Regions from separate parts of the Nocardia sp. NBC_01327 genome, predicted to be linked through region 1. Evidence: predicted binding sites of a transcription regulator. Region 1 holds the regulator's gene; the other holds the start of a gene.

Region 1 (8,025 bases):
CCCATCGACAACACGCCTCCGCTGGAGGCGGCGCCCGATGTGATCGGCGCCTCAGGTGCGCGCGGTAAGACGGTGCTGGTCATCTGAAGTATCGAGCAGCCTCCGCTATATCCGTGCGACCACCGTTTTTTCAGGGATACTTGACGCGGAGGACGGCCTGGAACCAGGTGCGTCCGGTGTAGTAGCAAGGAAAGGAAAGCTCGACGTCGTGGATGCGCGTTCAGCAGCGCTGGTCCGCGCAAACTTCCGGACAGTCGTCGCAGCCCCTCAGGGCGCCGAACGACTTATCAGCGCGTTCTACGGTCACCTCTTCGCGGAGATCCCCGCCCTGCGGGAACTGTTCCCCACGGCGATGGATATGCAGCCCAAGCGGCTGATGACGGCCATTCAGTACGTGCTCGACAATCTGGAGGACTGGGACCGCGCACAGCGTTTCCTGGAACAACTCGCGCGTGACCACCGCAAATATGGAGTAGAAGCAGCGCATTACGACATTGCCGGTCGTGCGCTGCTCTCCGCGTTCCGCTCCTACAACGGGGTGGCGAACTGGAGCCGGCAGCTGGAGGCGGGATGGCGCGACATCACCATTCTGATCTCGGCGTCGATGGCCATAGGAGCCAATTCCGATAAATCGCAACCCTATTGGGAGGCGACGGTGGTCGGCCACCGCCGGGTGGTCGACGATCTGGCCATCGTGCGGCTGCAATCGGATACGCCGATCCCCTATCAGGCGGGCCAGTACGTACCGGTGGCGATTCCGCAGCGGCCGAAGATGTGGCGATACCTGTCCCCCGCCATTCCCACCAATCCGTACGGTGAGATCGAATTCCACGTCCGCAAGGTGCGCACCGGCTGGGTGAGCCCGGCCATCATCAATGAGACCAAGGTCGGCGACCGCTGGATGATCGCCTCCCCGCTGGGCGGTCTGCACGTGGATCTGCGCAGTCGCCGCGATGTGCTCATGATCAGCTCGGGCACCGGTATCGCCCCCATCCGCGCGCAGCTGATCGAGATGGGCCGCCGTGGTATCAATCCGCGGGTGCACCTGTTCATGGGCGGGCGCTATCCGTGCGATCTGTACGACGTCGAGAACATGTGGCAGCTCTCGCAGAGCAATCCGTGGTTGACGGTGATTCCGGTCTGCGAGAACGAAACCAATCCGTGGTGGCATCCGTACGCTCCCGCCGATCCGCCGTTCGGTATGCACCGGCGGCTGATCGGTAACCTGGGCGCGGTGGTGGCCAGTTTCGGCGCGTGGGCGGATCGGCAGATCCAGATCGCCGGTTCGGCGCGCATGATCGCCGATACCAAGCGGGCGCTGCTCGCGGTGGGCACCCCGGAGTCGGCCATCGCCTGCGATCCGGTGTGAGCGCGCCCCGGCCGCCGGCCGGGGCGAATATGGTTGCAGTGCAAGGTGTGTGGATGATCAGGAGAATGCGGTGACCCTCGGCCCGGACGATACCGGCCCCATCAGGATCGGCGAGACCGCCGAGTGGACGGCCACGGTGGTCGGCGCGCACCGCCTGCGCGAGGACCTCGCGGTGGTCCGGCTGATCGGCGAATTCGTACCCTTCGCGCCCGGCCAGTCGGTGGAGGTGCGCACGCCGCAGCACCCGAATATGGTGCGCCGCCTCTATCCCGCGCTGCCGCCCTCGCTCGACGGCAAGCTGGAATTCCACATTCGCACCGTCCCGGGCGGCTGGTGCAGCGGTTCCCTGGTCTCGGACACCCGGACCGGTGACGAATGGCGGATCAGCGCCCCCGCCGGTTGGCTGGCCGTGGACGAGGCGGCCACCGAGGTGGTCATGCTCGCCGACAGCGTCGGCCTGGCCCCGATGCGCGCACTGCTGCTGGATCTCTCGCGCCGCGAGACGCCGCCGCGCACCCATCTGTTCGTGGGCGGCAGATACCCCCGGGACCTCTACGCCGACGATATGCTGCACCTGATGGCCAATGAACTACCTTGGCTCACAGTGCTTCCCGTGGTCCTGGACGAGGACAATCCGGACTGGACCGACCACTGGTACGAGGCCTGCCGCGTGGATATCGGGTTCGAGCCGGAGGAGCTGCTGCCCGGCACCCTGGCGGAGATCGTCACCCGCTTCGCGCCGCTGGATCATCAGCACATCGTGGTGTGCGGCAATGCCGCCGCCGTGCATTCGGCCGTGGAACGGCTCGTTGCCACCGGTACGGCTCCGGAAGCCATTCGCTACGAAGGCTTTTGAGTCACGAAGCGCGTGCGTCGACACCTACGAGAAGGTGGTTCCCCGCACCGCTGCCCGAAGACCGACAGCGGCGCGGGGGCTTGGGGGCCCGCCTAGAACAGCGGGTCGTGGCGGATATTGTCGGTCGAGGTACCCGCGGCCATGAGACGGAACTTGGTGGTCTGCACCATGGAGGGCGAACCGACGATCTGCACATCGCGATCCTCCCAGGGCCCGAAACCGGCGACGATCTTGCCGATCTGGCCGACCCGGCGCGGTTGCAGACCCGGATGGTCCTGGGGCTCACTGGAATTGGCGAGCTGCCACCAGGGATTCTCATCGCTCTCGGTGACCGGGGTGACGGTGAGCCACTTGTTGGCCAGCGCGAGCTGACTGAGAATCTCGAGGTCGTAGAGATCGCAGGGGTAGTGCCCGCCCACGAACAGATCGACCTTCGGGTTGGAACGGCGCTGCGTCATGGCCATGAGTTGTGCACGGAGCGGGGCGATTCCGGTGCCGCAGGCGATCATCAGCATTTTGCGCCGGGTATTGCGCGGAACGCCGAGTCCGCCGAGCGATGATCCGATCAGCCACTGTTCGCCGACCTTGGTGTGGCCTACCATGGCCGGGCTGACCCAGCCGCCGGTGACGCCGCGCACATGGAATTCGATCTCACCGCCGGCATTGGCGGGGATGGCCGGGGAGAGATACCGCCACATCCGCGGGCGGGAAGGGATCTGCACGCTCATGTACTGGCCGGCCGCGTACTGCATCGGCTGATCCAGCTTGAGCCGCACGATGGCGAGATTGCGCAGTACTTCACGGTGTTCGATGACGGTGCCCGTCCACACCGGCGGGGTGCTCTCCTTCTCCGCCGCGCCCATCATGGTTCCGGCGATGACGCCGAGGCCCTCGTCCCAGGCGCTGTCGACCTCGTCGGTCCACATCTCGGTGCCCGCGTAGGCCTGCATGGCGGTCTTCAATGATTTGCCCACGGCCGCATAGTGTTCGGGCACCACACCGTATTTGCGGTGGTCGCGGCCGAGCTGAGCGAGGAAGGGCAGCAACTTGTCCGGCTCCTCCAGCCGATCGACCACATAGGCGATCGCTTTCACCAATCTGTCGCGCTGGGCGTCCAGCGCGGCGGGGAAGAAATCCCGCACTTGGGGATACTCCGTGAAGAGAATGGCGTAGAACGAACGAGCGAGCTTTTCAGGGCCACCGTCTTCCGCAGCAACCGACTTGAACGTCGTTCTAATCAATGCGACGGTCCGCGAATCCATTTGTGTCACAACCCCATTTCGCACTCGAACACAGCTCGGGCCGGTGAGTGCAGTGCTGCGGGACACTCGACAGCTGCCGTTGCTGAGCAAGTGTAGGCGAGGTTTGCCAGCAACGGAACGGGACGTTTCAACTACGTGCCTGTAATTCCCTAAAAACGAACAAGCAGCAAGCAAACTACCCGGAAAACAGACTGTTCAACTGGGACTCACCGTAGGACACGGGGTTTCGCACGTCGAATCTGGGACATTCGTTTTGCAAGACTCAGAAAATGAGCGATCCTCCCGCAACCTCGACGGTTGCCGAAATGCGTTGCGACATATGGACAAAACTCTCAATCAGAAGATATTAACAACCGGCCGGTCTGTATTTAATACTCCCCCAGGCTTATCCGCAATCTTTGTTTCGCACAAAGAAATGCAGCACATTGCCTGCAACAAAGAAAACAGCGCCCCTATCCAGGGACGCTGCTTCTACTTCTGCCAGGGCTCCGGGAACAGAGTCCCCGGAATCCCTTACACCGCACCGATCAGGTGCGGCGGTGGCGCGGTTGCCACACAACCAGCGCCGTACTGCGCTGCGGCGGACTCAGATCCGGGCGATATCCCGACCTGAGCCTGTCCACCTCGGCGCCCAGTTCGGCAACTCGCTGCTGCAGCTGCTCGACCTGATTGGTGAGTTCGATGATCCGTTTGATGCCCGCCAGGTTGACGCCCTCGTCCTGGGACAGGCGCTGCACCTCGCGGAGCAGCTGCACATCCCGGTCCGAGTAGCGCCGGCCGCCGCCCGAAGTACGTTGCGGCGACACCAGACCCAGCCGGTCATAGGTACGCAGCGTCTGGGCGTGCATGCCCGCCAGCTGCGCAGCCACCGAGATCAGGAAGTACTGAGCCTCGGCGGCCTGTTTCGGATCGGGATTCATCACGCACCTGCCCAGCCGGCTCGCGGATCGAAACCACTGGTCTTCTCCGCCTCCGCATAGCGCCGCAGCGCCTCGGTGGCTTCGTCGTCCAGTTTCTGCGGGATCGCGACTTTGACGGTCACGAGCAGATCGCCCGCGACGCCGTCGCGCTTGGGCACACCGCGTCCGCGCACGCGCAGGGTACGGCCGTCGGCGGTGCCCGGGGGCACCTTGACGCCGACGCGTCCCTCCAGCGTGGGCACGGAAACCGTTGTCCCCAACACCAGTTCGCTGTAACTGACCGGCAGCACCAGGGTCAGGTCGTCGCCATTGCGGCCGAAGACCTTGTCCTGACTGACGTGCACGGCGACGAAGAGGTCACCGGGCGGCGCACCGCGCAGCCCCGCTTCGCCCTGGCCCGCCAACCGGATTCGCTGACCGTCACGCACCCCCGGGGGAATGCGCACGGTGATCGTCCGGGTCCGGTTCTGGATGCCGCTGCCGTGGCAATCGACGCACGGGTCGTCGATGATCGACCCGGTGCCCCGGCAGTCCTCGCACGGCTCACTGAATCCGAACGCACCCTGGTTCCGGCTGACTACGCCGGATCCGTTGCAGTGCGGGCAGACCCGCGGGCTGGTGCCCGGCTTGGCGCCGCTGCCGTGGCAGGTGGTGCAGGCCGCCGGACTGGTCATGCGCAGTGGAACCGTCACACCCTGGGCGGCCTCGCGGAAGCCCAGTGTCGTCTCGGTCTCCACATCGCTGCCGCGCCGGGGGCGCGAGGAGGTGCGGGTGCCGCCGCGATTGAACAGCCCGCCGAGCAGATCGCCCAGCCCGCCGTCACCCGCGCCGGCTCCGGCCGTCTGACCGCCGAAGATATCGCCCAGGTTGAAGTCGCCGGAGAATCCGCCGGGCTGGCCGTAGCCACCACCGCCGGGCGAGAAGCCACCGCGGCCGAAACCGCCGTTGGCGAAGAGCTTTCGCGCCTCGTCGTACTCCTTGCGCTTCTCCGGATCGGACAGCACGGCATGCGCCTCGCTGACGACCTTGAACCGCTCCTCCGCCTTGGCGTCACCCGGGTTCTTGTCCGGATGCAGATCACGGGCGAGCTTGCGGTACGCCTTCTTGATCTCTTCCTGGGTCGCGCCGGAGGCGATACCCAGCTCCTTGTAGAAGTCCTTTTCGAGCCACTCCCGGTTCACCGGGCATCTCCTCCTTCCAGATTCCTCGATGTCGGCATCCCGTATGGGACCGACGTGGTGGCCCCATACGGGGCCGCCACCGTATTAGGCGCCAGCGGCATCGGGGCCGGCGTTCGTCGAATCCGATGCGGCCGAGCCGTTCAGATCTGCCACCCCGTCGGTGACGCCGACCAGCGCATGGCGCAGGACGCGGTCGCCGAAGCGGTAACCCTTGCGCATGACCATGCCGATCACCGGGTCGTGCCCGGAGCCCTCGTGCTGCACGGCCTCGTGCAGGGTCGGGTCGAAAGGCTCGCCCTCCGAACCGAAGTCCTCGAGGCCCTGCTTCTGCAGGGCGGTGACCAGTTTGTCGGCAACGGATTTGAGCGGTCCGTTGTCCAGGTCGCCGTGTGCGCGGGCGCGGTCGAGATCGTCGAGCACGGCCAGCAGTTCGCTCACGACCGTCGCCTTGGCATTGTCGATGGTGGCCTTGCGGTCCCGTTCGACGCGGCGGCGGTAGTTGGCGTATTCGGCGGTGAGCCGCTGCAGATCGTTGGTGCGCTCGGCGAGCTCGGCGGTGATGGTGTCGGCGAGCGAATCCTCGCTCATGGCAACATCATCCGCGGCCGAAGCCGCGGCGAATCCGTCCGCCGCGGCCTGGCCGCCCTCACCCGAGACCGTGATCGGTTCTTGTTCCGGGTTCGGGTTCGTCACTTCTTCTCCGGCTCCTCGACGACCTCGGCGTCGACGACGGTGTCATCGGCGTCGGGCGCGCTCGAGCCATTGCTCGAGGCGGCCTGATCCGCGGCACTCGCGTCGTAGATGGCCTGGCCCAGCGCCTGCGATTCGGTCGCGAGCTTCTCCACCGCGGTCTTGATGGCCGCGATATCGGTGCCCTTGAGCGCCTCGTTGGCGTCGGTGATGGCCGCCTCGACCTTGGTCTTGATCTCGGCCGGGACCTTGTCCTCGTTGTCCTTGATGAACTTCTCGGTCTGGTGCACCAGCGATTCGGCCTGGTTGCGGGTCTCGGCCTCTTCGCGACGGGCCTTGTCCTCCGAAGCGTGCGCCTCGGCGTCCTTGACCATGCGATCGATCTCCTCCTTGGACAGGCCGGAGCCGTCCTGGATCTTGATCGTGTTCTCCTTGCCGGTGCCCTTGTCCTTGGCCGTCACGTGCACGATGCCGTTGGCGTCGATGTCGAAGATGACCTCGATCTGCGGCACGCCACGCGGGGCCGGCGGGATGCCGGTCAGCTCGAAGGATCCGAGCAGCTTGTTGTGCGAAGCGATTTCGCGCTCACCCTGGAAGACCTGGATCTGCACGGACGGCTGATTGTCGTCGGCCGTGGTGAAGGTCTCGGACCGCTTGGTCGGGATGGTGGTGTTGCGCTCGATGAGCTTGGTCATCACGCCGCCCTTGGTCTCGATACCCAGCGACAGCGGGGTGACATCGAGCAGCAGGACGTCCTTGACCTCACCCTTGAGCACACCGGCCTGCAGGGCGGCGCCGACGGCGACGACCTCGTCCGGGTTCACGCCCTTGTTGGGCTCACGGCCGCCGGTCAGTTCCTTGACCAGCTCCGAGACGGCGGGCATACGGGTCGAACCACCCACGAGCACCACGTGATCGATATCGGCGACGGCGATGCCGGCGTCCTTGATGACCGACTGGAACGGCTTGCGGGTGCGGTCCAGCAGATCGGAGGTGATCTTCTGGAACTCGGCGCGGGTCAGCTGCTCGTCGAGGAACAGCGGGTTCTTGTCCGCGTCGACCGTGATGTAGGGCAGGTTGATCGAGGTCGACTGCGAGGACGACAGTTCGATCTTGGCCTTCTCGGCGGCCTCACGCAGGCGCTGCATGGCCATCTTGTCCTTGGTCAGGTCGATGCCCGAGGACGCCTTGAACTTGTCGACCAGCCAGGACACGATGCGCTCGTCCCAGTCGTCGCCACCGAGGTGGTTGTCGCCGGAGGTCGCGCGGACCTCGACAACACCCTCGCCGATGTCGAGCAGGGAGACGTCGAAGGTGCCGCCACCGAGGTCGAAGACCAGGATGGACTGTTCCTTGTCGCCCTTGTCCAGGCCGTACGCCAGCGCGGCCGCGGTGGGCTCGTTGACGATGCGCAGGACGTTCAGGCCCGCGATCTGGCCGGCCTCCTTGGTGGCCTGGCGCTGCGCGTCCTCGAAGTAGGCGGGGACGGTGATGACCGCGTCGGTGATCTCCTCACCGAGGTAGGCCTCGGCGTCGCGCTTCAGCTTCATGAGCGTGCGCGCGGAAATCTCCTGCGGGGTGTACTTCTTGCCGTCGATCTCCACGGACCAGTCCTCGCCCATGTGGCGCTTGACGGACCGGATGGTGCGATCGACGTTGGTGACAGCCTGGTTCTTCGCGGGCTGACCCACGAGAACTTCGCCGTTCTTCGCGAAAGCGACGATCGACGGGGTCGTACGCGAGCCCT
Region 2 (8,025 bases), 280 kb from region 1:
GGGAAGATCGCCCTGACCAGCGCCGAAGCCTATGCTCGGACCATGGAGTTCCAGGCGATGGTGGCACACAAGACGGACAGCGGGATCTCACTGCTCCGCGAGACGGTCGGCGACGACTTCCTCGGGCCGGGGGACGTGACGATCAAGGTGCACTTCACGAGTGCCAACTACAAGGACGGACTCGCCATCACCCCCGGTGGCGGCGTGGTGCGCGATTATCCGATCGTCCCGGGCATCGATATCACCGGTGAGGTTTTCGCCTCCGACAACCCCGAATTCGCGGTCGGCGACCTGGTCGTCGCACACGGCTACGAGATCGGCACCGCGCGCAACGGCGGCTTCGCCGAATACGCGCGGGTGCCCGCCGAATGGGTCGTGAAGCTCGACGGTCTCACCCCGCGCGAGGCGGCGACCCTGGGCACCGCCGGATTCACCGCCGCCCTGAGCGTGCAGGCGCTGCTCGACCACGGTCTCACCCCCGGCAGCGGTCCGGTGCTGGTCACCGGGGCGACGGGCGGCGTCGGCAGCGTGGCCGTCGATATTCTGAGCGGGCTCGGCTTCGAGGTCATCGCCTCCACCGGCAAGATCGGTGCGACCGAACTGCTCGATACGCTCGGTGCGAAGTCCGTGGTCGGGCGGCTGCCCGCCGAGGGCGAAAAGCTGCGCCCGCTCGGTAAGGCACAGTGGGCCGCCGCGGTGGACAGTGTCGGCGGATCCTCGCTCGCGCATATTCTCTCGGCCGTGAAATACGGTGGCGCGGTGGCGGTTTCCGGCCTCACCGGCGGCAGCGACCTGCCCACCACGGTACTGCCCTTCATTCTGCGCGGCGTCTCGCTGCTCGGCATCGACTCCGTGCAGCTGCCGATCTCGATCCGTCGGGAATTGTGGGCGCGGCTCGCCAAAGACCTGAAGCCCCAGCACCTTTCGCTGCTGGAAAACTATGCCCCGATCACCGAGGCCGAAGCGGTCCTGCACTCCGTGCTGGAGGGCACCCACTCCGGGCGCACCGTGCTCGGCGTCGCGGGCGAGTTCTAACCGACGATCGCTCGCACGAGATTGTGGTCGGAGGTACCGGCCACATCCTCGACGGCGGCATCGCGGACCGCGATGCCGCGGACCACCACGTGGTCGATGAACTGGGATTTGGCGCCGTCGGTGCGCGGGCGCGTGGGCTCGGAGTCCGGTGCGAGGCCGGCCACGGTGAATGCCGCGCCGAGCGCGGCGCCCACGGTCGCCCGGTCGGCATTGAAATCGCCCAGCAGCACCGCCGGCGCGGTGGCCGCCAGTGCGGCCAGATCGGCGAACTGCCCGTCGCGGCGAAAATCGCCCGTCACATGGGTCGCGACCACGAGCACCCCCTCCACCTCGACCGCGAGCGCACCCTTTCCGGGATCGGTGGCGAAGGACGCGGCGGCGACCTCCTTACCGGGCCCGTCGACGATGAGTACGAGGTATTCGGCGCGCTCCGCGAGCACCGACGCGATGCGGCGCGGGTTCGGTATCCGCGGATAGCGGAGCGTATGAAAGGTGCTGGCGGGCAGGGCCTCCCGGAGGCTCGCCAGCTGATCGCCACTGACTTCCTGCAAGGCGATGACCCTTTCGGATCGCCGGGCCACCACGCCGGTGACAGCGGCAATTCGCTCGGCCTCCACCGGCCACTGCGCGGCGATCTCGTTGGCGTAGTTGTCGGCGTGGACCCTGTGCAGCACATTCCAGGTAGCGACAGTGATCATGAACAGTCAGGTTACCGAGATACAAACGGACCGTGCGAGTTTCGTTTCATGTGAAACACGCACGGTCCGAGCACGGGGGAGCCGTGCGCGGGGGGACTCCACGCACGGCTCCCGGGCCGAGCGCCTGCCGTCAGGCGGTGGCGCTCAGGGGACGGCCATCCAGAGCCGGCTCGAGAACCGGTTCGATGGCGTAGGCCAGGATGTCGGCCACGTCGGCGACGGGACGGACGTCCAGGGCGGCCAGCACCTCGGCGGGGACTTCGTCGAGGTCAGGCTCGTTGCGGGCCGGGATGAAGACGGTCTTCAAACCGGCGCGCTGGGCTGCGAGCAGCTTCTGCTTCACGCCGCCGATGGGCAGGACCCGGCCGTTCAGGGTGACCTCGCCGGTCATGCCGACGTCCGAACGGACCTGTCGGCCCAGGGCCAGGGACACCAGGGCGGTGACCATGGTGACACCCGCAGAGGGACCGTCCTTCGGGACCGCGCCTGCCGGGAAGTGGATGTGGATATTGCGATCCAGCATCTTCGGCTCGATGCCGATCTCCTCCAGGTGGGAGCGGACGTAGGTCAGGGCGATCTGCGCGGACTCCTTCATGACGTCACCCAGTTGACCGGTCAGGGTGAGCGAGCGCTCGCCCTCGGCGGCATTGGCCTCGATGTAGAGGACATCGCCACCGGAGCCGGTCACGGCCAAACCCGTTGCCACACCGGGGACCGCGGTGCGTTCCACCCCGTCGGGGGTGAAGCGCGGACGGCCCAGGTACTCCTTCAGGTCATCGAGTCCGATCACCAGCGGCGCGGGGCCACCGTCGTAACCGAGCTCGGAACCGTAGCCCAGATCCGCTGTGAGCCCGTCGTTCTCGCCGAGCGACTTCGCATCGGGCACGAAATCTCCTGCGATGACGATGCTTTCGGGGCCATTGAGATCCGCCGACTCCGACAGCCTGGTCGCCGCCTTGCGCAGCGCCTTGGCGATCAGCCGCTCCATCTGCCGCACACCGGCTTCCCGGGTGTAGTTGGCGGCGACCTCACGCAGCGCCTCGTTCGTGATCACGACCTCCTCGCCGGTCAGAGCATTGCGCTCCAGCTGACGCGGGATCAGGAAGTCACGGGCGATGGCGACCTTGTCGTCCTCGGTGTAACCGTCGACGGTGATGATCTCCATGCGGTCCAGCAGCGGGCCGGGAATGGTGTCCATGACATTCGCGGTCGCGATGAACAGCACATCGGACAGGTCCAGATCCAGATCCAGGTAGTGATCGCGGAAGGTGTGGTTCTGCGCGGGGTCCAGGACCTCGAGCAGCGCCGCCGCCGGATCACCGCGGAAATCGGAGCCGACCTTGTCGATCTCGTCCAGCAGGACAACGGGATTCATCGAACCCGCCTCCTTCATGGCCCGTACGATGCGACCCGGCAGCGCGCCGACGTAGGTGCGCCGGTGACCGCGGATCTCCGCCTCGTCGCGCACGCCGCCCAGGGCGACGCGAACGAACTTGCGGCCCAGGGCCCGTGCCACGGACTCGCCCAGCGAGGTCTTACCCACACCGGGCGGGCCGACCAGCACCAGCACCGCGCCGGAACCGCGACCGCCCACGACCTCCAGGCCGCGTGCGGCCCGGCGGGCGCGCACCGCGAGGTACTCGACCATGCGGTCCTTGACCTCGTCCAGGCCGTGGTGATCGGCGTCCAGCACCGCGCGGGCAGCCGAGACATCGGTGCTGTCAGCGGTTTTCACGCTGAACGGCAGCTCCAGGACGGTGTCCAGCCAGGTGCGGATCCAGCCCGATTCGGGGCTCTGATCACTGGAACGCTCCAGGCGATCCACCTCGCGCAGCGCGGCCTCACGGATATTGTCCGGCAGGTCGGCGGTCTCCACGCGGGTGCGGTAGTCGTCCGCGCCGTCGGGCTCACCCTCGCCCAGCTCCTTGCGAATCGCATTGAGCTGCTGGCGAAGCAGGAATTCGCGCTGGCTCTTCTCGACGCCCTCGCGCACTTCCTCGCTGATCTTCTCGCTGACCTCGGTCTCCGCGATGTGCTGCTTGGTCCAGCCGATCAGCTTGGTCAAACGGGTTGCGGTATCGAGGGTTTCGAGCAGTTCGCGCTTGTCCTCATTGGTCAGGTAGGTCGCCCAGCCGGCCGCATCGGCAATGGCCGACGGATCGTTCAGCTGATTGACGGCGTCGATGACCTGCCACGCCTCACGGCGCTGCAGTACGGCCACGACGAGCTTCTTGTATTCGGCGGCAAGCTCCCTGGTGCGGCCGTCGGCCTCGGGGAGCTCGACCGGCTCGGCCTCGACCCAGAGCGCCGCGCCCGGGCCGGTCACGCCGTGCCCGATCTTCGCGCGCCCCTCGGCCTTCAGCACCGCGGCGGGTGCGCCGCCACGCATGCGGCCGACCTGTTCGATGGTGGCGACCACACCGTAGGTGGCGTAGCCCTCGTCCAGGCGCGGCGCGACCAGCACCTGGTTGACCTTGCCCGCCCGCGCGGCGTCGATGGCGGCCTGCGCGGACTCGTCGAGCTCGATCGGGACGACCATGCCGGGCAGCACGATCGGATCGGTCAGGAACAGGACCGGCAGGTTCTGTGAGGTAGTAGTCACGTCTTCGACCCTTCCAACATTGAGCGTCTCCTGCTCAACTCAGGTTGAGCGTGACCTTGTCAACCTCACTACCCCTCGACTAATTCCGCACGCTCGTTCACCCCCAGCGAACGGCCGTTGTATCTTGATTGTCAAGATAAATTCGTCCGAACAGGGAGCTCATCCGAATGTCCAGCGACATCGAGGCCCGGCTGGGAGCGGCCGTGCAGGCATATCAGGCATCGGTCGACGACTTCGACCGCGAGCTCGCTCGCCTGATGGGAGTGAACGAGACGGACCTGCGCTGCCTGGAAATCCTGATCAATGGGGAGGACGCGGCGCCGAGCACGCTCGCCGTCCAGCTCGGACTGACCAGCGGAAGTGTCACCACCATGCTGGATCGGCTGGAGAAGCTCGACTACCTCAGCCGGCATCCGCACCCCACCGACCGGCGCAAGACCCTGGTCCGGATCACTCCGCGCGCGCTCGAACGCGCCCTCGGGCTGATGGCGCCCTTCCTCGACGACTCCCGCCACATCGTGGCGAAGTACACCCCCGAGCAGCTCGAACTGATCATCGGGTTCCTCGACGCCAGCCGGACCACTCAGGACGAGCACGTCCAGCGGTTACGGGCCATGCCCCCTCAGAAAGCTTGACAATCAAGTGACTTGAAGTTCAAGATATATCTATCGGCGGTCGAGATTCCCGCGATATTCGAGAGCTTCAGGTTTCAGGAGGTCGTCACCATGCACGTCATCATCATCGGAGCCGGTACCGGCGGTATGTGCCTGGCGCACGGCCTGCGTCAGGCGAACGTTTCCGTCGCGGTCTACGAGCGCTACGGATCCCGCAGGGACGGGCTGTACGGCTATCGCGTCGGCCTGGACGCCACCGGCGGGCGGGCGCTCGAGCAGTGCCTGCCGCCGAAGCTGTACGAAACCTTCGTCGCCACCTGCGCTCGGGCGCCGCGCTACTTCAATGTGCTGACCGAGAAGATGCGGACCACGGCCAGCATCGCGCTCGGCGAGGCCGGCGACGGTGAGCGTTCGGTCTCCCGCTCCACGCTGCGCCAGGTGCTGTTCACCGGTATGGACGATGTCGTGACGTACGGGAAGGTGTACACGCACTACACCCAGAACCCCAATGGCACAGTCACCGCGCACTTTTCGGACGGGACCAGCGCCGAGGGCGATGTGCTCGTCTCGGCGGAGGGCACCCGTTCGGCCGTCCGGCAGCAGTACCTGCCGCATGCGGAGATCAAGGACTCCGGCATTACCGCGCTGGCCACCAAAACCGCACTGACACCGGAGATTCGGGCGATGCTCTCGACCGAATTCGAACAGGGCATCAACCTCATCTTCGGCAGGGGCGGCATGATGGGCATGCTGCACGTGATGCAGTTCCCCTGGGACGAGCACGGGCGGCCCCGGGACGGCGAGGATGCGGACCTGCTCAATGTCTGGGATGGCCTGCAGTACGACAACACTCGCGACTATGTGAATCTCTCGGTGTGGAGCGCGCACGACCACTTCCCCGAGGGCGTCACCGAGCTGCGCGGTCAGGAACTCGTGCGGGCGGTGCTTGCCGCGACCACAGGCTGGGATCCCAAGCTGCGCCGCATGATCGAACTGTCCGATCCGGCTTCCGCTTTCCCACTGCGGATTTCGACCTCGGTGCCGATCGAGGCCTGGCAGCCGACCAATATCACGCTGCTCGGCGATGCCATTCACACCATGACCCCGGGGCAGGGTGTCGGCGCGAACACCGCGCTGCGCGATGCCGCACTGCTGTGCCGCAGGCTGATCGCGGTGGAGCGCGGTGAGCAGGAGCTGATCGCCGCGATCGGCGAATACGAGGCCGAGATCGTGCCCTACGGCTTCGCCCGGGTCGCCGATTCGCTCGACAACAACGGCACGAGCGCCGATGATCCGCTGTACCGCCCGGTCATGGGCCGGTTGGCGCTCTTCGCCGCGCGCCGCTACTTCAGCCTGACCGCCAAGATCCCCGCCCTGCGCCGGAAATTCCTGGCAGACCTGCGGGATTACCGCGACGCGTGAACGGTGGCGGGCGCCTCCGGAATATTGTTTCCATGGACATAGTTTCTATGTACAGTAAATAGCGGACGCACTTTCGTCACACCCAGGAGTCAGCCATGACCACTGCACCCACACTCACCGGTCAGGACATCGCCGAGGCCGAAGGGGCGGTCACCGCCCTGCTCGAGGCGACGCTCGCCGCGAACGGATTCACCACCACCAGTAAGGAATACGCCGTCCTGCGCGCACTGGCGACGCGCGGGCCGGTCGCCGAACCGGCCGAGTTCCACGCCTATCTGGCCGGGCAGCGGCAGCTCGGCATCGATGCGGCGGGCGCGGGCGCACTGCTCGGCGGCATGCAGGCCAAGGGGTTTGTCGACGGTTCCGCCGTCGACGGCCCGGGACCGGTGCAGCTCACCGCCGCGGGGGCCGCCGAGCTGAAGACCCTGATGCAGACCGTCGGGCCGCTGACCCGGCCCATCTTCGGCGGGTCCGATCCGGAGGAGCTGGCCACCGCCCACCGGGTGCTGACCTCTGTCATCGAGCGGGCGAAGAAGCTCCGCGAGGGACAGGCGCTGTGAAAACGCCTTAGCCACACAACTATTCGACACCCTCGGGCGCATCGAGGAGTTCCCGCAGCATGGCGGCGAGCTCCGCGGTGCGCCCGCTGTTGTTGCCGCCCAGGGGAGCAGTCAATCGATCCCGCAGGTCGTAGACGAGTTCTATTGTGCACTGGGCGGTTTCGACACCCGAATCGGTCAGGGACAGTTCGACCGCGCGCGGGTCAGCGGTGCTGGCGGTGCGCGTGACCAGCCCGAGCCGTTCCAGGGCGCGCACCAGTTTCGAGATGTAGACGGCGTCGAGACCGGTGAGATCGGCCAGTCGCCGCTGACTCGGGCGGGTGCCGTCCCTGGTCAAGCCGTACAGCGGGGCCAGCACCGAGTACTGGGCCTGGGTGAGTCCGTAGGGCGCGAGGGCACGGTCGAGGGTGGCGCGCCATCGGGTCGACAGCCGCCAGACCAGATAGCCGACGTTCGCGCCCACTTCATCATTGGTATCCGCGTTCTCCATGCCCGCCACGCCGGACAGTTTATATGGCAACTATATGGCCCGGATCAGTCGAAAATTGGGGGGTTGACGACGTTGGCTAAAGCGATTAGCTTTATGGCTATCGCAGTTAGCTTTGAACGAGGAGAGAACGACATGACCGAGTACATCGATATCGACGGCGGCCGGATCGCTTACGACTCGATCGGCGAAGGACCGCTGGTGGTGCTCTCGCACGGCATGGGCGACAGCCGCAAGGCCTACCGGTTCCTGGCGCCGCAGATCGCGGCCGCCGGCTACCGGGTGATCAATACGGATATGCGCGGACACGGCGAATCCAGCATGGGCTGGCCGTCGGTCACCGGCAAGGAGGCCATCAGCCGCACCGATGTGGCCAATGACCTGCTCGCCGTCATCAAGGGGCTGAATGCCGGGCCCGCCGTCATCGTGGGTCACTCGCTGTCCGGCGGGTCCGCCACCATCGCCGCCGCGCAGGGGCCGGACCTCGTCCGGGCCATTGTCGAGATCAACCCGTTCACCCTGGAGCAGAAGGTGAACATCGGTGCGCTGCTGACCAATTCGCACCACCGCCGCGGCATGATCCCGCTGATGGGCACCATGATCTTCA

Evidence for each region. Region 1 encodes HspR, which represses chaperone genes until heat shock. Its sites were predicted from a motif close to ANNTGAGTNNNNNNNACTCANNT; they were not measured.
Region 2: lon (endopeptidase La) is a predicted target of HspR. The motif match lies at 4,353-4,375, and genes of this name have one in related genera.

What each region holds. Positions count from the first base shown of each region.
Region 1 covers NZ_CP108383.1:145,368-153,392, forward strand. Annotated here, with positions in the region: gene OG326_RS00635 (NADP-dependent oxidoreductase) at 1-87, shown strand, start outside; gene OG326_RS00640 (FAD-binding oxidoreductase) at 209-1,369, shown strand; gene OG326_RS00645 (FAD-binding oxidoreductase) at 1,440-2,225, shown strand; gene OG326_RS00650 (globin domain-containing protein) at 2,318-3,487, opposite strand; gene OG326_RS00655 (heat shock protein transcriptional repressor HspR) at 4,015-4,407, opposite strand; gene dnaJ (molecular chaperone DnaJ) at 4,407-5,588, opposite strand; gene grpE (nucleotide exchange factor GrpE) at 5,673-6,281, opposite strand; gene dnaK (molecular chaperone DnaK) at 6,278-8,025, opposite strand, start outside.
Region 2 covers NZ_CP108383.1:420,981-429,005, forward strand. Annotated here, with positions in the region: gene OG326_RS01840 (acrylyl-CoA reductase family protein) at 43-1,035, shown strand; gene OG326_RS01845 (endonuclease/exonuclease/phosphatase family protein) at 1,032-1,733, opposite strand; gene lon (endopeptidase La) at 1,864-4,272, opposite strand; gene OG326_RS01855 (MarR family winged helix-turn-helix transcriptional regulator) at 4,503-4,970, shown strand; gene OG326_RS01860 (FAD-dependent oxidoreductase) at 4,983-6,371, shown strand; gene OG326_RS01865 (hypothetical protein) at 6,467-6,931, shown strand; gene OG326_RS01870 (MarR family winged helix-turn-helix transcriptional regulator) at 6,951-7,421, opposite strand; gene OG326_RS01875 (alpha/beta fold hydrolase) at 7,554-8,025, shown strand, end outside.